3 regions of the Streptomyces sp. NBC_00096 genome follow, and region 2 is predicted to be linked to each of the others. Evidence: riboswitches for the same ligand, from Rfam matches in the RefSeq annotation. Region 2 holds a riboswitch; each other region holds the start of a gene.
The links. Region 2 has a riboswitch for cobalamin ahead of OG904_RS00135 (ABC transporter substrate-binding protein). Riboswitches for the same ligand answer to the same signal wherever they lie in the genome.

Region 1 (9,618 bases), 1.8 Mb from region 2:
GGGTCCGGCCCGCCCGGGCCCACCTGCTCCGTGCCGAGCGCGCACACCTCGTGCCCGGCCAGCGCGTCCTTCAGGTCCATGAAGTCGGTGCCCTTGCCGACGGCCACCGATTTGACCATGGCGCCGATCTGCGGGACCAGCGTGTACGCCGCCCAGTCCGCGTCGCGGTCGTTGAAGGGGCAGCCGTCCTTGAACATCCGGTCCGAGTCGTTCTGCGAGAGCCGGAAGGACTCCCCGCCCGTGATCGGTGACGGGTAGGACTGGAGCACGAGCCGGTAGTCGCCGTCCGCGTACCCGGCGGTCCGCATGGTGGCGCGGATGTCGTCGACGACCGCCGCCACCTTGGCCTTCACCCCGGGCAGCTTCTGCTCCACCACCGGCGCCTGCTTCTTCCAGCACAGCCGCCTGAAGTACCAGTCGTACGCGCAGTCGCCGATGATCTGGCCGAAGCCGAGGTCGTTCCCGCCGATCGAGAGCGCGATGACCTTGACCCGCTTCGTCCTGGCGAGCGCCGCCAGCTGGTCGGTCTGCGGGGCCTCGCCGTTGTAGGGCTGCCCGCCCTTCGCGGCGCTGAGCACGTTGACGGTCTCGGCTCCGGAGCAGGCGAGGTTGATCCGCTGGTCGATGCCGGGCAGCGGGGCGCCCGTGATCTCCGAGACGTCGGAGCGGTGGCAGCCGCCGACCGCGCCGGTGGCCCCGTAGACCTTGGCGGGGTCGTACTTCGAACCGCCGGTCCAGGCCCGGTCGGTGCCGTTGCGGCCGGCGTCGTAGCGGTCCGTGTTGCCGAGCCAGCGGCCGGCCTCGCCGGAGATGAAGCTGTCGCCCATCGCCACGGCGACCGCCGGGCCGGCGGGCGGGGACGCGGCGGAGCCCGTGACCCGTGCGGGGGCCTGGGCCGGGGCCTGGGCCGTGGCCTGGGGAACGGTGAGACCGGCCAGGCCGAGCACGGCGGCGGTCAGCAGCGCGGCGGTGCGCGTGCGGGAACGCATCGGGCATGTCCTCTCGGAGCGGTGGGCGGGGGCGGGAGCGCCGGAGCGCCGGAGCGCCGGGGCGCGGAGACGTGGGGGCTGCGCCCCGGCGCTCCCCGGCCGGAGCGGAATGTGTGGCACCCCTGCTCCGGCCGGGTGGGCAGACGCTACGATCTCGGCCCACCGGCCGCCCATCCGTCGGCCATCCGTCCTGGACGCGGTGTCAGGGAGTGCGCGATGCCCCTCGTCTTCTCACTGCTCGGTCCCGTCGCCATCACCCTGGACGGCGGCCGGCCCCTGCCCGGCGGACCGCGCGGCCGGCGGGTGCTGGCGGCACTGGCGCTGGAGGCGGGGCGGGTGGTCCCGGCCGCCGGGCTGGCGGCGGCGGTGTGGGGCGACCCGCCGGCGACGTGGCACGAGCAACTGCAGAACGTGGCGGGGGTGTTGCGGCGTGCGGGGGTGCCGGTGGCGCGCACGGAGGCGGGATTCACCCTGTCCGTGGACCCGGTGGACCCGATGGACCCTGCGGACCCGGCGGGCGCGGTAGGCACGGCGGGTGCGGTAGGCACGGCGGGTGCGGTAGGCACGGCGGGTGCGGTAGGCACGGCGGGTGCGGTAGGCACGGCGGGTGCGGCGGATCCCGCCGTCGCGGCGGAGCTGGACGTACGGGACTTCGCGCTCCTGCGCCGCGCCGCCGAGGCCCGCCCGGACCCGGGCGAGGTCCGCCGACTCCTGCACCGGGCACTGGAGTTGTGGCGGGGTCCGGTGGCCCTGGCGGGACTTCGCGGGCGGGTCTTCGAAGCCGCGTCGGCCCGGCTGGCCGAGGACCGGCTCGACTGCGTGGAGCGGGCGCTGACCGCGGACCTCGCGCTCGGCCGGCACGCCCTGGTCTGCGCGGAGCTGGCCGGCCTGTCCGCCGAACACCCCTTGCGGGAACGGCTGGTGGAGCTCCACATGCTGGCCCTGCACCGCTCGGGGCGGCGCGGCGAAGCCCTGGCGGCGTACACCGCGGCCCGGCGCCGGCTGGCGGAGCAGGCGGGCCTGGACCCGGGGGCGGACCTCACCGCCCTGCAGGCGGCGATCCTCATCGACGCCCCCGCCCTGCGCCTCCCGGACCCGGCCGACCGGACCCCGCCCGCGCACGGCGCCCCCGCCGGGCCGGACCCGGCCTCGATCGGGCGGCCCGCGCAGCGGCGGCCCCGGCCGGCACGGGGACGAGCCCACCACACGGAGCCAGGGGCGAACCGGAACCGGCCCCGGACGGACGCACCGGACCCGGTGCGGGCCGGAGCCGCCGGGGCCCGGCGGGCCCGGCCCGGGACGGGCACGCCGGGCCCGGGCCGGGCCGAGCGGGACGGGGGCGGGTGGGGGCCGCCCGCGCAGTTGCCCATCGGGCCCGGGGGGTTCGCCGGGCGGGAGGGGGAGGTGGAGGTGTTGCGGCGCGGGCTGGTTGGGGGCGGCGGGGTCTGTCTGGTCACCGGGGCTCCCGGGATCGGGAAGACCGCGCTCGCGCTGCGGGTGGCGCACGGGCTGCGCGGGGAGTTCCCCGACGGGCAGCTCCACGTGGACCTGCGCGGCGCCGATCCGGCCGGCGCGGCGGATCCGGCCGAGGTGCTGGCCGGGTTCCTGCGCGCCCTCGGCGTGGACGGTCCGGCGGTGCCCGCGGATCCGCAGGAGCGCGCGGCCCTGTACCGGAGCCTGCTGGCGGACCGGCGGGTGCTGGTGGTGCTCGACAACGCGGCGGGAGCCGGGCAGGTGCGGCCCCTGCTGCCGGGGACGGGCGGTCCGGGCGTGCTGGTCACCAGCCGGTACCGGCTCGGCGGGCTGGAGCGGAGGGTCGCCCTCTCGCTCCCCCTCCTCGACGAGCCGGCCGCCCTCGCCCTCCTCTCACTGGCCGCCGGCCCCGAACGGATCGCCGCCGAGGCGGAGGCGGCCCGTGAGCTGGTCCGGCTGTGCGGGCGGCTGCCGCTCGCGCTGCGCGTGGTCGGCGCCGAGCTGGCCGCGCTCCCGCACCGGGGGCCGGCCCACCTGGTGGCGCGGCTGGAGGACGAGCGGGCCCGGCTGGACGTGCTCGACGGGGTGCGGGCCGGGCTGCGGCTCAGCTACCGCGCACTGCCCCCCGACGCGCGGGCGCTCCTGCGCGGACTCGCGCTGCTCGACGCCCCCGACTGCGCGGCCTGGACGGCGGCGGCGGTCCTGGACCGGCCCCTGCCCGCTGCGGAGGAGGCGCTCGACGCCCTGACGGCGGCCCACCTGCTGGAGGTGTCCGGCCCGGACGGCACCGGCCGGCCGCGCTACCGCATGCACGACCTGGTCCGCGCCTTCGGCCGGGAGCTGGCCCGGCAGGACGGAGCGGTGGTGCGCCGGGTGCTCGCCTGCTGGGTGGCGCTCGTACGGGAGGGCCGGCGCGCCCACCAGGGCCTGGACTACCCCGGGCTGGGCGGCCGCACGGCCGCCCGGGTCCCCGACCCGGCGGTCCTCGCCGGGCCGCGCGCCGATCCGGTGCGCTGGCTCGGCGCGGAACGGGACGCGCTGGTCGCCACCGTGCGGCAGGCCGCGCGGGTGGACCCGTACGCCTGCTGGGAGCTCGCGGCGGGCGGCGAGTACCTCTTCGACCTGCGCAGCGACCTGGCCGGCTGGCAGGCCGTCCAGGAGGCGGGGCTCGGGGCGGCCCGCGCGGTGGGCGACCGCACGGGCGAGGCGGTGCTGCTGGTCGGGCTGGGCAGGCTGCGGACCTGCCGCGAGGAGTGGGGTCCGGCCCGGGCGATGCTGAGCGCGGGCGAGGCGTTGTTCGAGGAGCTGGGGGACGCGCACGGGGCGGCGTACGCGGGCTGGCTGCTCTCCTACCTCGCCCGGATCCAGGGCCGGCTCGACGAGGCGGCCCGGCGCTGCCGGCGCATCGCGCCCGTCTTCGAGGCGGCCGGGGACCGCTACGGCCAGGCGCACGCCCTGCGCGGGACCGGTCAGGTGCTGCTCGCGCGCGGCGAGCCGGAACGCGCCCTGGAGGTGCTGCGCGAGGCCCTGGCCGTGGCGGTGCTGGGCGGCGCGGCCTGGCCCCGGATGTGCGTGCTGCGCTGGGTCGCCGACGCGCAACGGCTGCTGGGCCGGCTGGACGAGGCGGAGGCCGGCTTCGGGGAGGTGCTGGCCTTCACCCTGGGTTCCGGCGATCTGGCCGGGCAGAGCGCGGCCCGGATCGGGCTGGGCAGGATCGCCCAGGACCGCGGGGACACGGCGGGGGCCCTGCGCCACCTGCGGGAGGCCGACGCGCTGGGCCGCCGGTCGGGGCAGAGCCTGGTGCGGGCGTTGGCGGCGCCCCCGCTGGCCCGTGCGCTGCTGGCCTCGGGGGACGCGCCGGCGGCCCGGGCGGTGCTGGAGGAGACCCTGTCGAGCTGCCGCAGGATGAACGCGCGGCCACTGCTGGCGCAGCTGGAGTCGGCGCTGGCCGACGTACCGGGGTAGGGGGCGTCCCCTACCGGTGCTCGGGGTTCGGGAAGTCGAAGCGGCAGCCCGCGTCCCACAGGGAGCGCTGGTTGCCGTGCGCGGGCATCCCGCCGTTGCGCTTGAGCAGCGCGGCGAGGTGCATGAGGTTCCAGCTCATGAAGGCCGTGTTCCGGTTGGTGAAGTCGTTCTCGGGGCCGCCGGATCCGGGGTCCATGTACGAGGGTCCCGGCCCGGCCTCGCCGATCCAGCCGGCGTCGGCCTGCGGCGGGATCGCGTAGCCGAGGTGCTGGAGGCTGTAGAGGACGTTCATCGCGCAGTGCTTGACGCCGTCCTCGTTGCCGGTGATCAGGGCCCCGCCCGCGCGCCCGTAGTAGGCGTACTGGCCCTGCTCGTTCAGGATCGAGGAGCAGGCGTAGAGCCGCTCGATGACCTGCTTCATCACCGAGCTGTTGTCCCCGAGCCAGATCGGGCCGCAGAGCACGAGGATGTCGGCGTCCATGATCTGGCTGTAGAGGACCGGCCACTGGTCGCTCTCCCAGCCGTGGTCGGTCATATCGGGCCAGACACCGGTCGCGATGTCGTGGTCGACGGCCCGGATGAGCGAGGTCCGCACCCCCGCGGCCTCCATCACCGTACGGCTCCTGCCGATCAGGCCCTCGGTGTTGCTGGGCTCGGGTGATCGCTTGAGCGTGCAGTTGACGTAGACGGCGGTCAGGTCGGAGTAGTCGAACGGGTTCGCGGTATCGGTATCGGTGTCGGCAGCCACGCCACCAGCCTCGGCGCCGCCGGGCTCGGCCGCCACCGGGCCGCACCCGTCCGGGCCCGGGGCGGGTTGGTACCGGTCCGTGCGGCCGACTAGGGTCAGCGGGCCTTGGTGTTCGGGAAACCGGTGGGAAACCGGTGCGGCCCTCGCCACTGTGATCGGGAAGTCCGGCTCCACTCCTGCGGGAAGGCCACTGGGCTGCGCGGGGGTTTCCGTGCTGCCCGGGAAGGCGGGGCCGGGACGGCAGCACCCGTGAGCCAGGAGACCGGCCGGGGCGCGTTGTCCATCCACGAGGTGCTGGAGAGGTCTCCCCACTCATGCATATAGCCGAGGGGTTCCTGCCCCCTTTGCACGCGGCCGCCTGGGGCGCCGCGTCCGCTCCCTTCGTCGTCCACGGCGTCCGCTCGCTCACCCGCGAGGTGAAGGCCAACCCGGAGAGCACCCTGCTGCTGGGTGCGTCCGGCGCGTTCACCTTCGTCCTTTCCGCGCTGAAGATCCCGTCGGTGACGGGCAGTTGCTCGCACCCCACCGGCACCGGGCTCGGGGCGATCCTGTTCCGGCCGCCGGTCATGGCGGTGCTCGGCACGATCACCCTGCTCTTCCAGGCCCTGCTGCTGGCCCACGGCGGGCTCACCACCCTCGGCGCCAACGTCTTCTCGATGGCGATCGCCGGCCCCTGGGCCGGTTACGCCGTCTACCGGCTGCTGCGCCGGTTCGACCTCCCGCTGATGGTGACCGTCTTCTTCGGCGCCTTCTTCGCGGACCTGGTCACCTACTGCGTCACCAGCGTGCAGCTCGCGCTGGCCTTCCCGGACCCGGCCACCGGGTTCCCGGGCGCGCTCGCGAAGTTCGGGGCGATCTTCGCGGTCACGCAGATCCCGCTGGCCGTGAGCGAGGGCCTGCTGACCGTGCTGGTGATGCGGCTGCTGATGCAGGCCAGCAAGTCGGACCTGGTCCGGCTCGGGGTCGCGAAGCTGACGCCCGCCCGCCCCGGGGAGACCGAAGCGGAGGTGGCGGCCCGATGAGCGGGATGTCCCGGAACACGAAGATCAACGGCCTGCTGCTGCTCCTGGTGGCGGCGCTGGCTGTCCTCCCGATCGCGCTGGGGATGGGCGAGGGCAAGGAGGAGCCCTTCGCGGGCGCCGACGCGCAGGCGGAGTCGGCGATCACGGAGCTCAAGCCGGACTACGAGCCGTGGTTCTCGCCGCTGTACGAACCCCCCTCCGGGGAGGTGGAGTCCGCACTGTTCGCGTTGCAGGCCGCCCTCGGCGCGGGTGTGCTCGCCTACTACTTCGGCGTCCGCAAGGGCCGCCGCCAGGGCGCAGCCGCCGCGGCCGCGGCCGCAGCCGCTCCGTCCGCCTTCCCCGCCGCGGCCGCCGCCCCCGCCACCTCCGCCGCCTCCGCCGCGGCCCCCTCCCCTGCCGCCGCGGAGCCCTCCGCCCCGGCGCGCGCGGAGTCGTAGGCGGTGCTGCCGATCGACGTGGCGGCGCACTCCAGCCGCTGGCGCGGCCGTCACCCGCTGGAGAAGGCCCTGCTGGGTATCGGGCTGACGGTCACCGCCGTCTGCCTGCCGCCCTGGCCGGGCGGGCCGCTCGTGGCCGCCGCCACCCTCACCGTGCTGCTGGGCCCGGCGGGGGTCGCCGGGCGGCAGCTGTGGCGGGCCTTCCGGCTCCCGCTCGGCTTCTGCTTCACGGGGGCGCTGCCGCTGCTGTTCGCGGTCGGCGGCCCGGCGGGTCCGCTCGCCCTGGCCCCCGACGGCCCGCGGCACGCCGCCGAACTGCTCCTGCGGACCTCGGCGGCCTCGCTGGGGCTGCTGCTGTTCGCTTTCACCACCCCGGTCTCCGACGTGCTGCCCCGGCTGGTCCGGGCCGGGGTGCCGGCCCCGGTGGTGGACGTGGCCCTGGTCATGTACCGGATCGGCTTCCTGCTCCTCGACTCCACGGCCCAGGTCCGCCGGGCCCAGGCGGCCCGCCTGGGGCACACCGGGCGGGCGGCGGTGTGGCGGTCCCTGGCCGGGCTCGCCGCGACCTCCTTCGTACGGGCCTTCGACCGCGCGGCCAGGCTCCAGGCGGGGCTGGCCGGGCGCGGCTACGACGGCGCGCTGCGGGTGCTCGTACCGGAGGCGGCGCTGTCGTGGCGGTTCCTCGCGGCCTCGGCGGCCCTGCTGGCGGCCCTGATCACCCTGACCCTCACCCTGAAGGGGCTCTACCTGTGAACCCGTTGGCGACCCCCTTGGTGACCCCTCTGGTGGAACTGGCCGGGGCGGGCTACGCCTACGAGGACGGCCCGGCGGTCCTTTCCGGCGTCGACTTCGCCATCGCGCCGGGCCGGGCGCTGGCCCTGCTGGGCCGCAACGGCAGCGGCAAGACCACGCTGATGCGGCTGCTGAGCGGTGGCCTGCGGCCCGGCTCGGGCGCGCTGCGGCTCGATGGCACGGAGGTCTCGTACGGCCGGGCCGGGCTGACCCGGCTGCGCACCTCCGTGCAGCTGGTGGTGCAGGATCCCGACGACCAGCTGTTCGCGGCCTCCGTCGAACAGGACGTGTCCTTCGGCCCGATGAACCTGGGGCTGCCCACGATGGAGGTCCGCTCCCGGGTGGACTCGGCGCTGGCCGCCCTGGACATCACCGCGCTCCGGGACCGCCCCACCCACCTCCTGTCCTACGGCCAGCGCAAGCGCGCGGCGATCGCGGGGGCGGTGGCGATGGCGCCGCGCGTGCTGATCCTGGACGAGCCGACGGCCGGGCTCGACCCGGACGGCCAGGAGCGGCTGCTGGCCGTCCTCGCCGGGCTCCGGGCCTCCGGCACGACGGTGGTGATGGCCACGCACGACGTGGACCTGGCGGTCCGCTGGGCCGACGACGCGGCGGTCCTGACCCCGTCGGGCATCCGCTTCGGCGCGGCCGGCGCCCTCCTCTCGGACCCGGACCTGCTCGCCTCGGCGGGCCTGCGCGCGGCCTGGTCCCCGGCGGTCACGGCCCTGCTGCGCGCGCACGGCCTGCTGGCGCCGGACGCTCCCGGGCCCCGGAGTCCGGAGGCGCTGGCCGCCTGGCGGTAGGCAGGGTGATGCCCGGCCTAAAACCTAGGATGGCCGCATGTCGCTGCCGCACGCCATCCTCACCGCCCTGCTCGAAAAGCCCTCGTCGGGGCTGGAGCTGACCCGGCGGTTCGACAAGTCGATCGGGTACTTCTGGTCCGCGACGCACCAGCAGATCTACCGCGAGCTCGGCCGCCTCGAGGACGCCGGGCTGATCCGGGCGCTGCCCGGTGAGGTGCCCGTACGGGGGCGGAAGAAGGAGTACGAGGTGCTGCCCGCCGGGAGCGGCGAGCTGGCCCGGTGGGTCGGGGAGAGCCAGGATCCCAAGCCGGTACGGGATCCCCTGCTGCTGCGGATCCGGGCGGCCGCGGTGGTCGGGCCGCAGGGTCTGGCGGCCGAGCTGCGGCGCCACCTGGAGCTGCACCGCGCCCAGTTGGCGGTGTACGAGTCCATCGAGGAGAAGGACTTCCCGGCCGGCCGGGACGCCGCGCAGGACCGGTTGCGGCGTGTCGTGCTGCACGCGGGAACCGGGCTGGAGACCTTCTGGCTGCGCTGGCTGGAGGAGGCCCTCGCCGAGGTGGAGGGCATGTCCGGGCCGCAGCCGCGGGCCTGACGCGCGCACCCCGGCCCGGCAGGGGGCCGGGGGCGGCGCGGGGGGCTTACTTGTTCAGGGAGGCCCAGAACTCGTCGAAGCTGAGCAGGCCGTCGTTGTTCGTGTCCTTGGCGGCGATCACGGCCTCCGCGACCGGGCCGGTGACGAACGGGTCACCCATCTCCGCCATCGCCGAACGGAACTCGTCGGCCGTCACGAAGCCGTCACCGTTCACGTCGAACTTGCCGAACGTCGTCCGTGCGCTGTCGATGTCCGCCACTGGGTCCACCCCTTCTTGGTGCTTGTTGACCGGCTCAGGGTAGCGGCACGCGGCGCCCCCGGACGCCCCGGGTCCCGTTCGAGCGGCAGAAAGAAATTCAATTACTCTTCCGTAGTGCGGAAGCGATAATTCCAGCCAACAATTCAAGCCCCCACTTGTCACCCTCCGGGGCCACGGCATAACGTAGCGACATTGCCGCCACACCGGGAGCGCAGGGCTCCCAGGGACAAGCGGCAACAAGGGCGATCAAACAGGTGACGATCACAGCTGACGCATCATTCGAAGTTCTGCCCTTCACCCGCACTTGCCGCCACATCTGGGAAGACGGCGACCATGTGCTCATCGGAGTGAGTCCTGGAAACAGCTACTTCAGCTCCGAGCGCATCTCAAGCCTCGCCCGATGGGCCACGACCCGCTTCGCGCAGGTCGACTTCGTCTACGCAGACCTCCACGTGGACCGGATGTTCGCCGCCTTCGGCTACACCCAGGAACACGCGGAGAAGCGCGCGACGAAGGAAATCAAGGCGGTCCGGCGACG
Region 2 (9,618 bases):
ACCTCTTGTGCGGGCTGCGCCCCATGGCCACCACCTCGCGCACGGTCAGCCCGAAGGTGCCGGCCGCGTCCTGGGGCACGACCGCCACCCGCCGGGCACGGTCCTTGACCCCCAGCGTGGCCGCGTCCGTGCCGTCCAGCACCACGCGCCCGCCGCTCGGGCGCAGGGTGCCGTAGACGCAGCGCAGCAGCGTGGTCTTGCCGCTGCCGTTGGGCCCGACCACGCCGACCGTCTCGCCGGGGCGGGCGGTGAGGTCGATCCCGTGCAGCAGCGGCTGCCCGTCGATCTCATAACGCACGTCCTCGACGACGAGTTCCACCGGACCGGAGACCGTACCGGACACCCGACCGGAGACCCGACCGGAGACCCGACCGGATAGCCGCCCCGAGACCGGCCCCGAGACCGGCCGCGCCGCCCCTGCCGCCCTACCCGCCGTCATCCCACGACCCCTTCGCTCCGGCTGGACCCGCGCAGCATCCACAGGAAGAACGGTCCGCCGACGAGAGCCGTGACCACACCGACCGGGATCTCCTCCGGCGCGGCGGCGGTACGGGCCACCAGGTCGGCCAGGGTCAGGAACACCGCCCCGCCCAGGGCGGCCACCGGCAGCAGCGCCCGGTGCCCGGCGCCGACGACCATGCGGGCGGCGTGCGGAACCATCAGCCCCACGAAGCCGATCGCCCCGCTGTAGGCCACCAGCACCCCGATGACCAGCGAGGTGAGGACGAAGACGGCGGCCCGGAACCGGCTGGTGTCCAGGCCGAGCGTGTGGGCGCCCTCCTCCCCCGCGAGCAGCAGGTCGAGCGGCCGGGCGAGGGCGACCAGCAGCCCGGTGCCGAGGAGCAGGGCGCCGGCGGGCAGGGCCAGTTCGCCCCAGCGGGCCCCGCCGAGTCCGCCGAGCGTCCAGAACAGCACGCTGCGGATCTGGTCGGGGTGCGCGGCCAGCACCAGGATGAGGCTGGTCAGGGCGGACAGGACGTACTGCACCGCGACTCCGGCGAGGATCAGCCGGCCGGTGGTCATGGCGCCGCCGCGCCGGGCCATCGCGTAGACGGCGACGAGTGCGCCCATCGACCCGGCGAAGGCGGCGAGCGGTACGGCGGCCCCGCCCGCGAACCCGAGGACCCCGGCGCCGAAGACGATCACCAGCACCGCTCCCGCCGAGGCCCCGGAGGAGGCTCCGAGCAGGAACGGGTCGGCGAGCGGATTGCGTACGAGGGCCTGGAGCACGGTTCCCGCGACGGCCAGTCCCGCGCCGACGACGGCCCCGAGCAGGACGCGCGGCATCCGGACGTCCCACACGATCGCCCCGAAGGCGCCCGCGCCCCCTCCCGGTCCGGGTCCCCCGAGCACGATGTCGAGCACCTGGCCGGGAGGGATCCGTACCGGCCCCAGGGCCAGCCCCGCCACGGCCGACGCGGCCAGCGCGCCGGCGAGTACGGCCAGGACGAGCGGTGTACGGGTGGACGCGCGGGCGAACCGACGCCTCACGCGGCGTCGGGGTGGAGCCCGCCGCCCAGCGACTCCACGGCGTCGGCCACGCGCACGCCGAGTACCGCGGAGGACAGCGGCAGTACGACGAACCGCTGGTTCCTGACGGCGGGAACCTGCGCCAGCGCCGGGTCGTTCAACAGGCGCTGCTTCTTGGCTTCGACGGTGGTGCCGCCGTAGTCGTAGATGAGGACGACCTCGGGCTTGCGCTCGATGACCTTCTCCCACGACACGTCGCCGAAGGTGTCCTCGAGGTCGGCGAACACGTTCGTCCCGCCCGCCAGCGAGACGATCTCGTTGCCGATGCCCTTGCCTCCCGAGGTGAAGGCGGAGGCCTCGCCCGAGTCGTAGACGAAGACGGCGGGCCGGGCCTTGTCCTTCACCCGCCCGCGAACGGCGTCGATGCGGCGCTGTTCGTCCGCGATGAGCTTGTCGCCGCGCTCGGGCACACCGAAGGTCCGCGCCACTTCGGTGATCTCGGTCCTGAGCTGTTCCAGGCCGACCTTCCCGTCGGTGCAGTACTCCACGCTGAGCCGGGAGTTGATGCCGGACTTCGCGAGGCCCTCGCGGTCGCGGCCCTGCGCCTTGTCGAAGGCGCTGGAGTAACCCCCGTACACGAAATCGGGGTTGGCGCCGAGCAGGACCTCCTTGGAGGGGTACTCCTTCGCCAGCACCTTGATCTTGTCGTAGGCGGGTCGGTAGGCGGGCAGCACGGCGTCGTCGAGGTAGGCCGTCCCGGCCATCTTCTCCTCCAGCCCGAGGGCCAGGAGGATCTCGGTGGCGTGCTGGTTCATCGCGACGGCGCGCCGCGGCGGCGCCTGATAGGTGCTGCTGACACCGCAGTTGGTGACGGTGTACGGGTACCCGGGCGCGGCGCCCGCCCCCGCGGCCGCGTCGTTCGCCCCGGCCGGGGATCCCGCCGGGGCCCCGCACGCGGTCAGCGGTATCAGGAGCGGGACGGGCAGGAGCGCGCGCAGAAGTGCGCGGGGGTACGACGGCATGACGAAGCCTCTCCGGGGGATCCGCGTCCCCTGGTCGAACCGAAAAGGCGGTGCGTCAGTGTCTGGCTCCGGTTCCCCTGGGGGTTCCGGTCACAGTGGCGGGACCGCACCGGATTCGCACCGGATTCCTGTCCTGCACCGCCTGGATGACCCGGTCCACTCTGCCATACGGAGTGCGATCATCCGTTCGGGTGCAGCGCGTCGGCCGTCCGGGAGGCGAGCGTCCGCAGGGCCTCTTCGGAGGGGGATCCCGGCTCGGCGGTGTAGAGGTAGAGGGCCTGGTCGGGGTCGTCCGGGAGGGTGAGGGACTCGTACTCCAGGGCCAGTTCACCGACGACGGGGTGGCGGTAGCGCTTGGTGCCGTGGGTGTATTCGAGCACGTCGTGCGCGGCCCACCACTGCCGGAAGTCCTCGTCGCTCTCCGACAGTTCGTCGACGAGGGGGCGCAGCGCGGGGTCGTACGGGTGCCGGCCCGCGTAGAGCCGCAGCGCGGCGACGGCTCCGCGCGCGCCGGTCTCCCAGTCGGCGAGGAGCTCGCGGGCGGCGGGGTCGAGGAAGATGAAGCGGGCGAGGTTGCGGTCCCGGTGGGCCAGTGCGTCGAAGTCGGTGTAGAGGGCCTTGGCGAGCCGGTTCGCGGCCAGGACGTCCAGCCGGTGCCCCATGATCATCGCCGGGGTGCCGTCCAGGGCGTCCAGCACCCGGTACAGCCCGGCCCGCACGCGCTGCGGTACGGCGGCTCCGGTGGATCCGGCGGCGCGGACGGTTCCGGGCGCGGATCCGCGTACGGGGTCGCTTCCCGGCTGGTGTCCGCGCCCATGCCCGAGCCCATGTCCTGGCCCATGTCCTGGCCCATCTCTGAGCCCATCTCCGAGCCCGAGCCCGAGCCCGAGCCCGAGCCCGAGCCCGTGCCCATGTCCGTGGCCGTTTCCGCCTCCGCCTCCGGACCCGCGCCCGTCGGCCCGCTGCGGCCGGGCCAGGTCGAAGAGGTGGCTGCGCTCGGTGGCGTCGAGCCGTAGCGCACGGGCCACCGCGTCGAGCACCTCGGTGGAAACGTGCAGGTTGCGGCCCTGCTCCAGCCGGATGTAGTAGTCGACGCTGACCCCGGCCAGCTGCGCGACCTCCTCGCGGCGGAGCCCTGGCACCCGTCGCCGGCCCGCGTGCGCGGCGGCGCCGATCTCCTCTGGAGCGATCCGGGCGCGCCGGGAGCGCAGGAAGTCCCGCAGGTCGGGATTGGGCTCGCGCCCGGCAGTGACGGTCATCCCTCCAGGCTAGGCCGTCCCTTCCGAATCTTGCCGGGGGCGCCCGGGCAGGAATGGAAGCGGCCGATCCGCTGTAAGGGGGGGGTCTTGCGTACCCCTGGTACGACTCCACCCCCGGGGCGGCCGGTGGAGCCCGCCGGACGGTGCTCTCCTGGAGAGGTAGCCCGCTCGCCCTGCGTCCCCGCTCCACCCCTCCGCCCCTCCACCCCTCCCCCGTCTCCCCTCCCCGCAAAGGATCAAGATCACCATGGCGAAGCCCCTCGTCGTCGTCACCGGCGCCAGCTCCGGCATCGGCGCGGCCACCGCCCGCCTGCTGTCCTCCCAGGGACACCCCCTGCTCCTGCTCGCCCGCCGGCTGGACAAGCTGGAGGAGCTCGGACTGCCCGACACCCTGTGCCTCAAGGTCGACGTCACCGACCGGGCGGCCGTGGAGGCGGCGGTCCGCGCGGCCGAGGAGCGGTTCGGCCCGGTGGACCTGCTGGTCAACAACGCCGGCGCGATGCTGCTGGGGCGGATCGCCGACCAGCCGGTGGACGAGTGGGAGCGGATGATCGACATCAACGTCAAGGGCCTGCTCTACGGAACCCGCGCGGTCCTCCCCGGCATGATCGCGCGCGGCGCAGGCACGATCGTGAACATCAGCTCCGTCGCGGGCCGCAAGACCTTTCCGAACCACGCGGCGTACGTCGGGACGAAGTTCGCCGTCCACGCGATGTCGGAGAACCTGCGCGAGGAGGTGGCCGCGACCGGGGTCCGGGTGGTGACCATCGCACCGGGCGCCGTGGAGACCGAGCTGCTCTCCCACACCAGCGACGAGCGGATCAAGAGCGACTACCAGGCGTGGAAGGAGTCCGCGGGTGGTGCGCTCGCGCCCCAGGTGGTGGCGGAGGCGATCGCGTACGCCTACGGGCAGCCCCGCAACGTCACCATCCGCGAGATCGTGCTCGCCTCCACCGGCCAGCAGGCCTGACCCACCTCTTCCCCGCCCCGCCCCGAACCAGGGGCACGGCCCCCACCCCGCGTAAATGCAATGGACAGGCCTCCGGTTCCGGGCGAGCATCTCCGCGATGAACAACGAACTCCTCCCCACCCCCCGACGCATCCGCTTCCTCGAGCTCAGCGAGAGGGCGCTGCGCGCGCTGGCCGACGGCGACCTCGCCGGCGGCAGCGCCGAGGCCGGGGCCGTCCTTGACGAACACTTCGTGGGTGAACGGGCCCGCTGGATCTTCGGCTACCGTGCCGACCAGCTCGCCAGGGATCCGTCCGCCGCACCGTGGACCGTTCGGGCCGCGGTCTCCGAGCCGGACGGGACCGTGGTCGGCGACGCCGGGTTCCACGGCCCGCCGGACGGGGCCGGCATGGTCGAGGTCGGCTTCACCGTCGTGCCCGGGTACCGCCGCCAGGGCTATGCCCGCGCCATACTGGCCGCGCTGCTCGCCAGGGCCGCCGCCGACCCTGACGTCCGGACCGTGCGGGCCCGTATCAGATCCGACAACACCCCTTCCCTGGCCACCATCGCAGGCTTCGGCTTCACCCGCGTCGGCGAGCAGGGGAACGAACAGGAGGGGATCACGCTCGTCTTCGAGATCCCCGCGGCCACGATCCGGACCGCGTAGCCCCACGCCCCGGCGGACACAGGAAAGCCCCCCGGCCTAGTACGGCCGGGGGGCGAGCAGACTCGCGTCTGCCATCTGATCTTGCAGGGGTGGCAGGAGTCGAACCTGCGACATCTGGTTTTGGAGACCAGCGCTCTGACCAGCTGAGCTACACCCCTTCGGTGGGACCAACCATGTCATGGCGCACGCCGAAGATCCACTGAATTCGGCGATCAGCCGCGAGAAAATTCCTCGCGGGTCCTGGCGCCCGAGGACCGGAGCCAGCCGAGCAGCGGCTCGTCTTCGCTGGTCAGGGCGGCGTCGAGCGGGGTCAGCCCGTCGTAGCCGATCCAGTTGATGTCCGCGCCTTGAGACAACAGGTATTGCGCAATGGACAGTTGACCCCCGTGACACGCCCCCCAGAAGGCGCTGTTGACCTCCCCGGGGGCGGCGCCCGCGGCGACGAACTCCTCGACCGGGGACAGCAGTCCGAGGGTGGCCGCGTCCTGGAGGGTGGGGCGCGCGCCGAGCTCGAGGAGTCTGCGCGCCGCCCGCCACTGTCCGAAGCCGCTCGCGTCGGCCAGTGGGCCGCCGCCGCCCAGCACCGAACCCGGGGCGTCGACGTCCGCACCCGATTCGACGAGGGCGTCGATCGCGGTGACGTCGTCGTTGCTCGCGGCCCAGTGCAGCGGGGTCTCGGCGTGCGCGCCGATGAACGGGGCCCCCGGGTCGGCCCCGGCGGCGGTACGGATCACCTCCGCGGTCCGGGGGCGGTGGCCGGGCCAGTCCACGGCGATGTGCAGCAGGCTCCGCTCACCCTCCGCCTCGCCCCGCTTCACGATCCGGCCCCCGGCGAGCCCGGGGTGTTCTGCCAGCAAGCGCTGGAGTCCGTCCAGGTCGCCGCCGCGGATCGCCGCCGCGACGGCGACGGCGAGCGGGTCGTCCGATGCGAGAGAGAGCATGCCGCCCAGGCTACGAGTTCGCCGGCCGCGGCCGGCGTCGACATCACGGGGCACGGGCCGGTGCCGGTACCGGTGCGGGAGCGGGTGCGGGAGCGGGAGCGGGAGCGGGAGCGGGTGCGGGAGCGGGAGCGGGAGCGGGTGCGGGAGCGGGAGCGGGAGCGGGAGCGGGAGCGGGAGCGGGAGCGGGAGCGGGTGCGGGAGCGGGTACGGGAGCGGGTGCGGGAGCGGGTACGGGTACGGGACGGCCCTGAGGCGGTGTTGCCGGTCAGCAGGTGGTGCGCTGCCCGAAGCGGGCGAGGCAGTGCCAGACCTTCTTGAGGTCCTGAAGCCCGTATCGGCCCGTACGGGCGGCGTCCCCGATGACCTTGGGATCGAGCGAGCCGTCAACGGCGATCTCAGCACCCAGATCGACGCATTCCTGTCCGCGGAAGCTCGGGTGGCGTCGCAGTTCAGCCACGCCGAGCCGGAACCCGGGATGCCATTCGATGGGGCACGGGAGGTCATGAGCCGCAGATTCGACGTCCGTGCCGCGGTAGCTGGGATCCAGCACCAGCGCCTCCACGTCACGGTCGAACCCGACCGGTCCGTGGATCTGCGCCTCGATGTGATCGTCCAGGGCATCCAGGGCGTCGCCCTCGGCAAGCTCGATGAGCGAGCAGCTGTCGGCCGTGCCGAAGTCGGACGGTTCGGTACAACTGTCGGGATAACAGAACGTGGTGCGAGCGAGGGTCCCGGCGTTGAGCCTGAAGTACGAGGAGCCGAACCGCGGTGCGCCACCGACCGGATGGCGGCGGTGGTTCAACGCGCCGTATACGGGGCGCTGATCAGCGGGGACGTCGTCGTACGCGCCGCCGAAGATGCGGCACTCCCAGCGCCATCGGTCACCACCGGGATGAGCGGTCAGCCCACCGTTGCTCGTGCCCGTCACGAACTGTGACCGGTAGAAACCGTCTTCCGCCATCCGGGCCAGGGTCAGCCGGTCCCCCGCGAGGCGATCGGGATGGAAGTGCATCGTGACCCGCAGGTCGCGGGCGAGCGGCCCTCCCCTGCCCGAAGCCGCGACATGCCGCAGAGCCTTCTCCTGGGGCGATACGGCAGTGTCAGCATCCATGCGGGGAGTGTGCACGGACGGCACTGTTCGACGCACGTGGGTTTTCGACGAGCCCGCGGCCCTGGACGCTGCCGTGGACGCAGCCATGCCCGCAGCCGTGGACGCGGCCGCAGACGCCGCCGGCACACGACTCAACGGCACGGCCCCGCCGAGTCGGATCGTGACGGATCGTGGCGGATCGCGCCGCCCCCCTTGACCCACTGTGGTCCAGACCAATAGTTTCCGCATGCACAGCGCACGCGCCCCGGCACCACTCCCCGCATCCGCAAAGGAAGCCCATGCGCCGCAGCATGCTCGGCAGGCTGGCCGTCGCCGCCTGCTCCCTCTCCCTGCTGACCGCCTTCGCGCCCGCCCACGACGGCGTCGGGCACGACGACTCCGGGCACGGCCGCTCGTACAAGAAGGTCGGCTACTTCACCCAATGGGGTGTCTACGGGCGGGACTTCCAGGTCCAGGACCTGGAGAAGAACGGCAGCGCGAGCAAGCTCACGCACATCAACTACGCCTTCGGCAACATCGGCGCGGACGGCAAGTGCTTCACCGGCAACGTCCCCGGTGAGGCCGACGCCTGGGCCGACTACGTCCGCCCGCTGGACGCCGAGAACTCCGTGGACGGGGTCGCCGACGACTGGGTGCAGCCGGTCGCCGGCAACTTCAACCAGCTGCGCGAGCTCAAGGCCAAGCACCCCGGCCTCAAGGTGCTGCTCTCGCTGGGCGGTTGGAGCTGGTCCACGCACTTCTCGGACGCCGCGCTCACCCCGGCCTCCCGCAAGGCCCTGGTGGCCTCCTGCATCGACCTGTACATCAAGGGCAACCTCCCGCAGGACGGCAGCCGCGGTGGCGCGGGTTCGGCCGCCGGGATCTTCGACGGGTTCGACATCGACTGGGAGTGGCCCGGTTCGGCCGGTGACTCCGACACCACCTACCGCCCCGAGGACAAGAAGAACTTCGCGGCCCTGGTCGGCGAGTTCCGCGCGCAGCTCGACGACTACGCCCGGAGCCAGAAGCGGAAATCGAAGTACGAGCTGTCCGCCTTCGTCCCGACCGCCCCCGCCAAGATCGACGCGGGCTTCGACGTCCGCCGGATCATGCGCGACCTCGACTTCGTGACCCTCCAGGGCTACGACTTCCACGTCTCCGGCGAGAAGACCACCGCCCAGCAGTCCGCGCTGTACGCGAGGAACGACTTCAGCGTGGACGGCACCGTGGACGCCTGGCTGCGGCGCGGCGCGCCCGCGGACAAGCTGGTGATGGGCATGCCGTTCTACGGGCAGGGCTGGACCGGTGTCGGCGGCGGCGGGGACGGCATGGGGCAGCCCGCGACGGGTCCGGCGCCGGCCACCTGGTCGGCCGGGTACGAGGACTACAAGGCGCTGAAGAAGCTGGCCGATTCGGGCGCGTACAAGGTCTACCGGGACCGGCGGGCCGGCAGCGCCTGGCTGTTCGACGGCACCACCCTGTGGACGTACGACGACCCGACGGTGCTGCGCACCAAGACCCGGTACATCCGCGAAGAGGGCCTCGGCGGCGCGATGTTCTGGTCCCTGGACGCGGACACCGCCGACGGCGAGCTCATCACCGCGGTCGATCAGGGCCTGCGCGGCCACTGACCAGCCCCCGAACAGCGCCGCCGGGCCGTGGAAAATGACCCGTCCCGGCGGCGCCCCAACCCTTACGCTCCCCCGCATGAAGGCGACAACGGTACGGGCGGTCAACTCACTCACCTCGCGCTGGGCCGGGCACGCGGCCACGGACGGCGCGGGCACGGCGTTCACCGCCGCCGGGGTCTGGCCGCTGCTGGCCCTCCTCGCCGACGGCGCCGGCGGCCCGGCCCGCACCGAGCTGGAGCAAGCCCTCGGCATACCCGCCGGGGAGGCGGCCGGGGCCGCGCGGGAGCTGCTGAGCGCGCTGGACGGCGTACGTGGCCTGCGCGCGGCCACCGGCCTGTGGGCGCGGCGGGACCTCCCGCTGGAGGAGCGGTGGTCGCAGGGGCTGCCCGCCGGCACCCGGGGCACCCTCACGGGCGACAGGGACACCGACCGCAAGGCCCTGGACGCCTGGGCGGCCGATCGTACCGGCGGCCTCATCGAGAGGATGCCGGTACGCGTCGACGAGGACACGCGCCTCGTCCTCGCCTCCGCGCTGGCGCTCGGTCTGCGGTGGATCCGGCCCTTCACGTCCCGGGCCACGTGGCTGGAC
Region 3 (9,618 bases), 6.9 Mb from region 2:
TGCTGTAGTCGAAACCACGTTCCAACGAGGGGAAGATGCCGGTCAGCACGTCACGGAGCCGGTTGATCATCCGAACCCGGTCGGCCACCAGGTCCGAGCGATGCGCCGTCAGCAGTGCGAGGTCGGCTGCCAGCTGGGCAGGCACGTCAATCACGGCGAAGTCCCGCCGCTGACGGGCTGTCTCGGCGATGACGTAGGCGTCCCGGGCGTCGGTCTTGGCCTCGCCCCGGTAGGCACCGGACATGCGGTTGACGGTCCGTCCGGGCACGTAGACGGCCTGCTGGCCGTGCGCGGCGAGCAACGCCAGCAGCAGCGCGGAGGACGTTCCGGAGATGTCCACCGCCCAGCGGACCTCGTCGGCCAGGTCGAGGATCTCCCCGAGTGCGGTCAGGATCGCCGCCTCGTCGTTGTCGATCTTCTTCGACCACAGGGTGGTGCCGGATTCGTCGACCACTGCCGCCCAGTGGTGTCCCTTGCCCGCGTCGATGCCGGCCCAGAGCCGGGCTCGTCGCTCGTTCATCTACCCCTCCTCGTTCCACACGGCTTGCCGTCGGCCCGAGGGACACCCCGCTGTCATCTCCGTAATCAGCGACCGAAGCGCACATCTCAATCAGCAGCCAGGGCGCCCAAGAGAGCCGGGCGGCCACTCCTTCGAAGCCACTGAAGGCAGAGCCTCATCAGCCACACCCGGCCCTCTCGGGCCGCCTAACAACTTACGGAGATCCTCATGACCGTCGACCAGAACACCCTGCGCCGCCGCGGCGTCGGCCTCATCGCCCATGACCCCGACCGTAGTTACGGCGGCTACACCCTCTACACGCCGATCACCAGCGCGGGCTCGATCCACCTCGTCGACATCGAGGGCCGCCCCGTCCACACCTGGAACTCCCCGCACCCGCCCGGCCGCCAGGCGCAGCTCCTTCCCGGCGGCAACCTCTTCTACGCGGCCAAGGACACCAGCAGCCCCACCCTGTTCCCCATCTGGGACGTCTACCACGGCGGCATCTTCCAGGAACTGGCCCCGGACTCCACGGTCCTGCGCGAGGTCCGACACCCCTTCCACCACCACGACGCATCGATCCTGCACAACGGCAACCTCATCATCACCGTCGTCGAGCCGCTGGATCCGGCCGACGCGGCCCGCATCCGGGGCGGCATCCCCGGCTCGGAGGCCCCGGGCGGGGTGATCTACGGGGACGTGGTGTACGAGCTGACCTGGGACGGGGAGGAAGTGTGGCGCTGGGCCGCGATCGAGCACCTCGACCCCGAGGAGTTCCCGCTCAACGCCCACTTCGCACGTGAGCACTGGCCCATGGCCAACACCGTCAACGAACGCGCCGACGGCTCGATCGTCGTGGGCTTCCGCAGCGCGTCCTCCGCGGTGGCCATCGACCGTGCCGACGGGTCCGTGCTGTGGCACATCGGCCCCGACGTCCTGGCGCAGCAGCACCATCCGCACGAGCTGGCGGGCGGGAACATCCTGGTCTTCGACAACGGCACCTACCGCGACACCACGTCCGTTCCGTACTCACGGGTGCTGGAGCTCGACCCGGCCACGGGCAAGGAGGTGTGGTCGTACGAGGACAACCCGCCGCAGAACTTCTACAGCCCCTACATGTCCAGCGCCCAGCGGCTTCCCAACGGGAACACCTTCATCGCCGAGGGCTCCTTCGGGCGGCTCTTCGAGGTGACCCCCGGCGGGGACGTGGTCTGGGAGTTCGTGGTCCCGCAGTTCCGGTCCTTCGGCGAGGGCGTGGGTCTGGAGTCCTCGGCCGGAGCCCAGAACTCCGTCTTCCGTGCCCACCGCTACGCCGCCGAGCAGTTCCCCTGGCTCTGAACGAAGGGCCCGGTGCCGACCGGTCGCCTCCCGGGCGGAGGCGAGGCCCCGGCTCGTGAGCGCCGCCGCCGACCCCTTCCGGCGGCGGCGTGTGAGGGCATGCGGCCGCCCCCGCCGGGACTAAGGTGGCGAAGGGGCCCGAGGGCGGAACGGAGCGAGAACCCTGATGGCGACGCCTACGGACACCGTCACGCTGGAGCGCCGCATCCCGGCCCGCCCCGAAACCGTCTTCGGCTTCTTCACCGACCGAGAGAAGTGGCTGTCCTGGATGGGCGCCGACGGCGTGTTCTCCTTCGAGCCCGGCGGCTCGTACCGCACCCGGATCACCGCCGGGAACATCGCCACCGGCCGCTTCCTCACCGTCGAACCGCCCGAGCGCCTCGTCTTCACCTGGGGCTGGGAGACCGGCTCCGGGCCCGTGGCGGCCGGCTCCACCCGGGTGGAGATCACCCTCGAACCGGTCCCCGAGGGCACCCTGCTCCACCTGGTCCACAGCGGCCTGCCCTCCGAGGAGGCCTGCGTGACCCACGCCGAGGGCTGGCAGCACTACGTCGACCGGCTCGCCTCCCGAGCCGAAGGCGGCGACCCGGGCCCGGACACCTGGCTGCGGGAGCCCGCGGACTGACAGGCCGTGTCAGGCCACCCCCACGCGGCGCCGTTCGGTGAGCCGGCCGTAGAGCTCGGGCCGGCGGGTCTGCATCAGCCCGAAGTCCAGCCAGTCGCGGCGCTGGTCGAGGTCGAGGTCGGCGACGAGGACGGCGGGCCGGTCCCGGGGCGCGCGGAGCATGACCCGGCCGTAGGGGTCGGAGATGAAGGAGGAGCCGTAGAAGGTGGAGCGGCCCTCGGTGCCGATGCGGTTGGGCACGACCATGAACAGTGCGTTGGCCAGGCCGTTGGCGCTGATCGCGTGCTCCCACATCGGCCGGGTGTCGAACTCGGGCAGGTCGACCTCGGAGCCGATGGCCGTGGGGTGGACGAGGATCTCGGCGCCCTGCAGACCGTAGGCGCGGGCCAGTTCGGGGAACCACTCGTCCCAGCAGGTGGGGAAGCCGAAGCGGGCGCCCTCGTGGGAGACGACCGGGAAGCCGCTGTCGCCGGGGCGGAAGCACAGGTCCTCGCGGTATCCGGGGAAGGCGGGGATGTGGTTCTTGCGGGTCCGGGCGATCAGCGAGCCGTCCGGGGCCACGCAGACGGCCGTGTTGTACCCGAGGCCGCCGTCGGCCGCCCGTTCGTAGAGGGAGGCGTGGACGGTGATGCCGAGGCCGGTGGCGAGTTCGGCGGCGAGGCGGACGGTGGGACCGTCCTCCACGTCCTCCAGGTAACGGGCGGCGCCGTCGCCCATCGGGTCGTCGGAGTTGCAGAAGTAGGGGCTGCGGGTCAGCTCGGGGAGGCAGACGACGGTGGCCCCCTCGGCGGCGGCGAGCGCGACGCCTTCCCGCAGCCGGTCGTCGTGCGCGTTCTCGTCGGCGTACCAGCGCATCTGGACGAGGCCGACGCGCAGCAGCCGCCGCTCGGCCGGCTCCGTGCGGGCCGGGGAGCCGAGGGGCGAGCCGTAGGAGGTGAGCAGTTCGTACGAGGTCACGCGAAAGCCGCCTTCGATAGATCCTGACTGAGTTTTCAGTCAGCATGCGTGAGGCGAAGAGGTCAGTCAAGGGATGACCGTGGAGCGGTCACGCGGCGGGATCGCCGTGCTCCCCGGGCCCGCCGACGGCGACGGCGAACCGTCTCCGCTCCCACCCGGTACGAGGTCGTGGTGGGCGCGCGCTCCGGCGCCGACCCGGGCGATGTGGCACGCAGGGAATTCCCGTGTGCGGGTGGCGGGTTGGCGCCACAGGTCAGGAGGGGCGCAACGCGGGCCCGGCTCGGGAACTTCGCCCTCCTTGGGGAGCACCTACAGTCGGTGCATGCGCATCGTCTCCCTGCTCCCGGCGGCCACGGACATCGTGGCGGACCTCGGTCTCGCCGCAGACCTGGTCGGACGCACCCACGAATGCGACTGGCCACCGGAGGCGGTCGCCCCGGTTCCGGTCGTCACGAGGGCCGAGTTCGCCGTGGAGGAGCTCAGCAGCCGGGAGATCTCCGAAGCCGTGGGCGGGGCCGCCCATGCCGGCTCCTCCCTCTACACCCTGGACACGGCGGCGCTCGCCGCGCTCGACCCGGAGATCGTGCTCACCCAGGACCTGTGCGACGTCTGCGCGGTGTCCTACGAGGCGGTCTCCCGTGCGGTGCGCGTACTGGACGCGGGCCCCCGGGTGCTGAGCCTGGAGCCGCGCACCCTCGACGACGTACTGGACTGCCTGGTCACCGTGGGGGAGTCGCTGGGCGTACGGGAGCGGGCCGAGCGGCGGCGGGAACAGTTGCGCCGCCGGCTCGCCGAGGTGGAGCGGCTGACCCGGGGCCGGGAACGGCCCCGGGTGGTGGCCATCGAGTGGCTCGACCCGCTGTGGCCCGCCGGGCACTGGGTGCCCGAGCAGATCACGTGCGCCGGAGGCGAGCCGCTCCTCGCCGCACCGGGCGAGCACACCGGGCCGATGACCTGGGAGGCGGTACGGGCGGCCCGCCCCGACGTCGTCCTGCTCCTGCCGTGCGGATTCCCGCCCGAGCGGACCCTGCGCGAGCGCGAGCTCCTGACCTCCCTGCCCGGGTGGGACGAGCTGCCCGCCGTACGGGCCGGGGAGGTCTGGGTCCTGGACGGGCCCGCCTACTTCAACCGGCCCGGACCGCGCGTCGTGCGCGGCGCCGAAGTACTGGCCCACGTACTGCACGGCGTGCGGGCGGGCGAGCCGGTGACTCCGGCTGAGGCGTGCCGCCTGGAGCAGCCCCCGGGGTGAGGAGTCAGGGGGAGGCCCGCAGGAGTCAGGCCCGCAGGAGTCAGGCCCGCAGGAGTCAGGCCCGCAGGAGTCGGAAGGAGGTCCGCAGGCGTCAGAAGGAGGTCCAGGTGAAGGCCACCTGGTCGCCGGCGTTCAGCTTGAACTGGCAGCCGCCGACCGGGGTGGGGGCGCCGTTGACGGAGATGCTCCAGTAGGCGGAGCCGCCCCCGCTGACCTTCTTGATCGTGTCGACGGAGAAGTCGTCGAACGACGCGTACCAGGTGCCGTCCCAGGTGAAGTGCTTCTTCCTGGCCGCGTCGTCCAGTGCGGCGGTGGGCGTGGGGACGGCGGTCGGGTTCGCCGAGCCGTTGGTGCCGTCGCACTTGTGCGTGCCGCCGGTGGCGGTGGTCACCTCGTGCCCCTTCGTCTTTATCCTGCCCTTGAACAGCACCCCGTTCGGGCCCTGGACCGTGAGGCTGACCTTGACGGGGGCGTTGGTGTGCGGGACGGGCTTGGCCTGGGCGACGGCAGGGGCCGTGGCGAGCGCCAGCCCCAGGGCGGCCGTGGTGACGAGGGCGCGGCGGACGAGGTTCGGGTGCATGTGCTGCCTTCCGGGCGGGCCGGTCCACAGCACGAACCCGGCCGCGCGGACACGCCCGACAGCGCGCGCTCCCCCTGGGCAGCGGGAACGGGCGGTCGACGAGTCGGCGACCCAGGGCTCCGCGCTGCAGACCATGACAGGGGGAGTGGTACGAACCGGATGCCGGGCTCCCCGACTCGGAGCGCGTACGTACGCGCCCCACACGGTTGCAGGTCAGCGCCGGATTCGCACCGGCTTCCCCCAGGTCAAACGGCCATTCAGTTGTCACCCGGAGCGACCGGGCAGTCGAATCGTACGGTCGCGGGAGCGCCGTGACCAGGGGTCACTTTCCGGCCACGCATCCGGCACCCCGCTCGGGGGCGCCCCGGTGCCGGGCCGGTCGATAATGGTGGTCGGAGTGGAGCCGCTCGGCGTCCGCGGAACAGCAGCCGGTCCACCCCGCCGCAAACGATCGACCTGAGAGGAAGGTTCCGTGACGGACAGCGCGAACGAACGCCGGCCGGCGGGCGAGCTGGAGTCCAGCGTTCTGGCGGCGCTCTGGGCGGCGGGCACACCGCAGTCGGCGGCGCAGGTGCGGGCGGCGATACCGCAGCCGCTGGCCCGGACCACGGTGGCGACGCTCCTCGCCCGGCTGCAGGAGAAGGGCGTCATCGACCGCACCCCGGGCGGACGGGGCTTCCTGTACCACCCGGTCGAAGACGCCCACGGCCTCACCGCACGCCGGATGCACCGCGAGCTCGACCAGGACGGTGACCGCAGCGTGGTCCTGGCCCGGTTCGTCGAAGGGCTGGGCCCCGGCGACGAGGCGGAGCTCAGGCGGCTGCTGGAGGAAGGCGGTCGGTGATCGCCCTGCTGATCGTCCCGCTCCTGCTGCCCTGGCTGCTGCCGCCGCTCGCCCGGCGCACCGCCGCCCGGGTGAGGCCCGGGGTCGCGCTGTGGACGATCACCCTCGCCACCGCGGCGCTCGCCGTCGGGGTCGTGGCCTGCCTCGGAGTCCTGCTGCTGCCGCTCGCCCTGGCGGTTCCGCCCGTGGCCGCCCTCGTCCACCTGGTCCAGCCGCTCCGGGCCGGTCCGGCGCTCCTGACGCTGGGCGTCTCCGCGCTGTCCGGCGCGCTCGCCGCGGTCACCGCGGTCACCGTGGTCCGGCGTGCGATCTCCGAGGCGAAGCACCTGCGCACCGCCCGCCAGGGTGTCGCCCGCCTCCCGCACTCGGGGGAGCTCTGCGTCCTGGACGACGCCCGACCGGATGCCTACGCCCTGCCCGGCGGTCTGCGGAGCGGGGGCCGGGTCGTGGTGACCACCGGCATGCTGCGCTCCCTGGAACCGCGCGAACGCGAAGCCCTCCTGGCCCACGAGCGCGCCCACCTCGCGGCGCGCCACCACCTCTTCCTCGCCGTCGCCCAGCTCGCCGGATGGTGCCACCCGGCCCTGGCCGCCGTCGTCCCCCGGGTGTCGTTCGCCGCCGAGCGCGCCGCGGACGAGTCCGCGGCCCGCGCCACCGGGGACCGGACCCTGACCGCGCGGGCCGTGGGGCGCGCGGCGCTGGCCGCCACGCGCGCCGGCCGCCGGCCCGGTGGTTCCGTACGGGTGGCGGGCGCCGTCACCGGACCGGTCCCCGCCCGGGTGAAGGCCCTGCTGACGCGGGCACCCGTACGGCGCGTGGTCCCCGCGCTGCTGGCCATGGCCCTGCTGTGCGCCGGGGCGGGGGCCTCCTCCCTGGCCGGGGCCGTGTGGCTGCACCGCGGAGTCGAGATCGCCCAGGGGGAACGCCCCTCCGACTGACGCCGGACGGGGGTGCGCTGCCACAGGTCAGCCGGCCGGCGCCGGCCGGTCGGCGGGGCGCCGCCGGAAGTGTACGGAGGCGAGGAGGCCGAGCCAGGCGGTGGCGAAGATCCAGCCCCCGAGCACGTCGGACAGCCAGTGCACACCCAGGTGGACGCGGGTGAGTCCGACGGCGACGCCCCAGGCCGCGATCAGCGCGACCGCCGTCCGGGGCACCCCGGACCCGCGCAGGAACAGGGCGGCGATCAGCAGCCCGGCGGTGATCGCGGCCGTGGCGGTGTGGCCGGAGGGGTAGGACCAGCCCGAGGCGTACGCGGCCCAGTCGCCCCGGTCGGGGCGCGGGCGGGCGATCAGCAGCATGGCCGCGTAGCGCAGGGTCTGGCCCGCACCGAGGCACAGCAGCAGCGCCGCGGCGGTGAGCGCGCGCTGCCGGGTGGTGCGGCCCGCGTAGAGGCCGGCGAGCAGGAGCAGTGCGTACGGGACGAACCCGGTGCCGGTGTCGGTGACCGCGCGGGCCAGCGCCCGGGCGACGGCCGGGCGGTGCTCCACGGACCAGCGGTGCGTGGCCGCGTCGGCGGGCAGCAGGTGGTCCGGGGCGCGCACGACCCACACCGTGAGCAGGGCGAAGAGCGCCGTCGCGGTCAGGGCCACCCACCCGGCCCGGCGGGCGAGCCGGGCGCGGGTCACGATCCGGCCAGCAGGGGGCGCAGCGGGCCGCTCCCCAGCCGCTCGGCCAGGGCGGTCCGGTTGCGCCGGACGGCCCTGGCGCAGACACCGGCCACGAGAGCGCCGACGAGGCAGCCGGCGAGGACGTCGTGCGGGTAGTGGACGCCCACCCAGACCCTGGAGACCGCCATCAGGACCGCCGCGACCAGGGCCACGGCGCCGAGCCGGCGCGATACGAAGAGCAGTGCGACGGCGGCGGCGAAGGCGAGGGCCGCGTGGTTGCTGGGGAAGGACCAGTCGCCGGGCGCGGGGCAGGCTTCCACGGTGGGCACGCGCAGGCTCCGGCAGGGCCGGTCCTCGCGGACCGCGAGTTTCAGCAGGGCGTCCGCACCGAAGGCGAGGAGGGTGATCGGCGGGGCGGCCAGCGCGGCGACCACCGCGGGGCTGCCGGCCCGCCTCGCCCGCCACCAGCCGACCACCATGAGCAGGGCGAACAGGGCCAGTCCGTAGGCCGACCAGGCGGAGACCAGGGCGTCCAGCCAGCCCGGGGTCCGGTGGGCGAGGTCGGTGACCTCGGTGTAGGCGGAGCCGTCGATGGCCGAGCCGTTGTACGTCGGGGTCATCCAACGGTTCCGTTCTGGTGCTGGGGGAGCCGGGTCCGGCAGCGGGCAGCCGGTCGCGACGTCCGGGCGGCCGCGGCCCCCCGGACGGTCTACTGCACTGTAGACGATCGGGGGCGGGGGAGAGGTCAATGGCTCCGTGACACCGCCCCGCGACTCCGGCCGCCGACCGCTGACTGTCGCCCGCTGACCGCTGACCGCTGACCGCTGCCCTCAGGCGGCGAGGACCCCGGTCCCGAGGAGGCCGAAGAGCAGGACGCCGACGGCGATCCGGTAGATGACGAAGGCGTTGAAGGAGTGCTGGGCGACGAACTTGAGCAGCCAGGCGATCGAGGCGTAGGCGACGGCGAACGACACCGCGGTGCCGACGACCAGCGGGAGGGTGTCCACGCCGGCCCCGACGGCGTCCTTGAGCTCGTACAGGCCGGCGCCGGTCAGGGCGGGGATGCCGAGGAAGAAGGAGAGCCGGGTCGCCGCGACGCGTTCGAGGTCGAGGATGAGGCCGGTCGACATGGTGGCCCCGGAGCGGGAGAAGCCGGGGAAGAGCAGGGCGAGGATCTGCGAACTGCCCACCAGCATCGCGTCCTTGAGGCTGGTGTCGTCCTCGCCGCGCTTGTGGCGGCCCAGCTGGTCGGCCGCCCACATGAGTCCGCTGCCGACGATCAGGGAGCCGGCCACGACCCACAGGGAGGCCAGCGTGCCTTCGATGAGCGGCTTGGCGGCGAGTCCCACGACCACGATGGGGATGGTCGCGTAGATGACCCACCAGGCGAACTTGTAGTCGTGGTGGTACCGCTCCTCGCGGTTGACCAGGCCCCGTCCCCACGCGGTCACGATCCGCACGATGTCCTTGAAGAAGTACACCAGGACGGCGGCGATGGCTCCGACCTGGATGACGGCGGTGAAGGCGACCACGGCCTTGTCGTCCACCGGAATGCCCATCAGGCCCTCGGTGATCTTCAGATGGCCGGTGGAGGAGACCGGCAGGAATTCGGTGACCCCTTCGACGATGCCGAGGATCGCCGCCTGTCCGATGCCGATGGTGCTCAATTGGTCCGTCCCTGAGGTTGGTTCGACGTGATGGTGGTGGAGCGGTGGCCGTCCGCGCAGGGGCGGCCGGTGCCTGGCCAACGGGAAACGGGACGCCGAGGTTCTGGCCGTACGCCGACCGGCCTCAGGCGGCGCAGACGGGCAGTCCGGGGTCGTCGTGGGTCCGGACCGCCGGAAACCAGGCGGTGCCTCCGGGGACGTCCGTCAGATGGACCCGGAACCAGATGGGGGTGCCCACCCCGTGCTCGTCCT

Region 1: another riboswitch for cobalamin. It lies ahead of OG904_RS07570 (energy-coupling factor ABC transporter permease); the one in region 2 lies ahead of OG904_RS00135 (ABC transporter substrate-binding protein).
Region 3: another riboswitch for cobalamin. It lies ahead of OG904_RS31190 (DUF4430 domain-containing protein); the one in region 2 lies ahead of OG904_RS00135 (ABC transporter substrate-binding protein).

What each region holds. Positions count from the first base shown of each region.
Region 1 covers NZ_CP108221.1:1,818,550-1,828,167, forward strand. The annotation lists gene OG904_RS07555 (hypothetical protein) at 1-989, opposite strand, end outside; gene OG904_RS07560 (AfsR/SARP family transcriptional regulator) at 1,206-4,427, shown strand; gene OG904_RS07565 (flavodoxin family protein) at 4,438-5,175, opposite strand; cobalamin riboswitch at 5,265-5,461, shown strand; gene OG904_RS07570 (energy-coupling factor ABC transporter permease) at 5,490-6,197, shown strand; gene OG904_RS07575 (energy-coupling factor ABC transporter substrate-binding protein) at 6,203-6,634, shown strand; gene cbiQ (cobalt ECF transporter T component CbiQ) at 6,638-7,387, shown strand; gene OG904_RS07585 (ATP-binding cassette domain-containing protein) at 7,384-8,229, shown strand; gene OG904_RS07590 (PadR family transcriptional regulator) at 8,267-8,821, shown strand; gene OG904_RS07595 (EF-hand domain-containing protein) at 8,868-9,080, opposite strand; gene OG904_RS07600 (tRNA-dependent cyclodipeptide synthase) at 9,335-9,618, shown strand, end outside.
Region 2 covers NZ_CP108221.1:21,803-31,420, reverse strand. The annotation lists gene OG904_RS00145 (ABC transporter ATP-binding protein) at 1-319, opposite strand, end outside; gene OG904_RS00140 (FecCD family ABC transporter permease) at 436-1,491, opposite strand; gene OG904_RS00135 (ABC transporter substrate-binding protein) at 1,488-2,492, opposite strand; cobalamin riboswitch at 2,528-2,669, opposite strand; gene OG904_RS00130 (helix-turn-helix domain-containing protein) at 2,672-3,751, opposite strand; gene OG904_RS00125 (SDR family oxidoreductase) at 3,999-4,721, shown strand; gene OG904_RS00120 (GNAT family N-acetyltransferase) at 4,819-5,367, shown strand; tRNA gene OG904_RS00115 (tRNA-Trp) at 5,452-5,525, opposite strand; gene OG904_RS00110 (ankyrin repeat domain-containing protein) at 5,580-6,308, opposite strand; gene OG904_RS00105 (DUF3626 domain-containing protein) at 6,574-7,320, opposite strand; gene OG904_RS00100 (glycoside hydrolase family 18 protein) at 7,698-9,029, shown strand; gene OG904_RS00095 (serpin family protein) at 9,106-9,618, shown strand, end outside.
Region 3 covers NZ_CP108221.1:6,966,613-6,976,230, forward strand. The annotation lists gene OG904_RS31165 (IS110 family transposase) at 1-520, opposite strand, end outside; gene OG904_RS31170 (aryl-sulfate sulfotransferase) at 728-1,837, shown strand; gene OG904_RS31175 (SRPBCC domain-containing protein) at 2,004-2,462, shown strand; gene OG904_RS31180 (nitrilase-related carbon-nitrogen hydrolase) at 2,472-3,419, opposite strand; gene OG904_RS31185 (cobalamin-binding protein) at 3,742-4,668, shown strand; gene OG904_RS31190 (DUF4430 domain-containing protein) at 4,760-5,248, opposite strand; cobalamin riboswitch at 5,392-5,541, opposite strand; gene OG904_RS31195 (BlaI/MecI/CopY family transcriptional regulator) at 5,721-6,092, shown strand; gene OG904_RS31200 (M56 family metallopeptidase) at 6,089-7,030, shown strand; gene OG904_RS31205 (phosphatase PAP2 family protein) at 7,058-7,717, opposite strand; gene OG904_RS31210 (phosphatase PAP2 family protein) at 7,714-8,319, opposite strand; gene OG904_RS31215 (undecaprenyl-diphosphate phosphatase) at 8,530-9,366, opposite strand; gene OG904_RS31220 (BTAD domain-containing putative transcriptional regulator) at 9,491-9,618, opposite strand, start outside.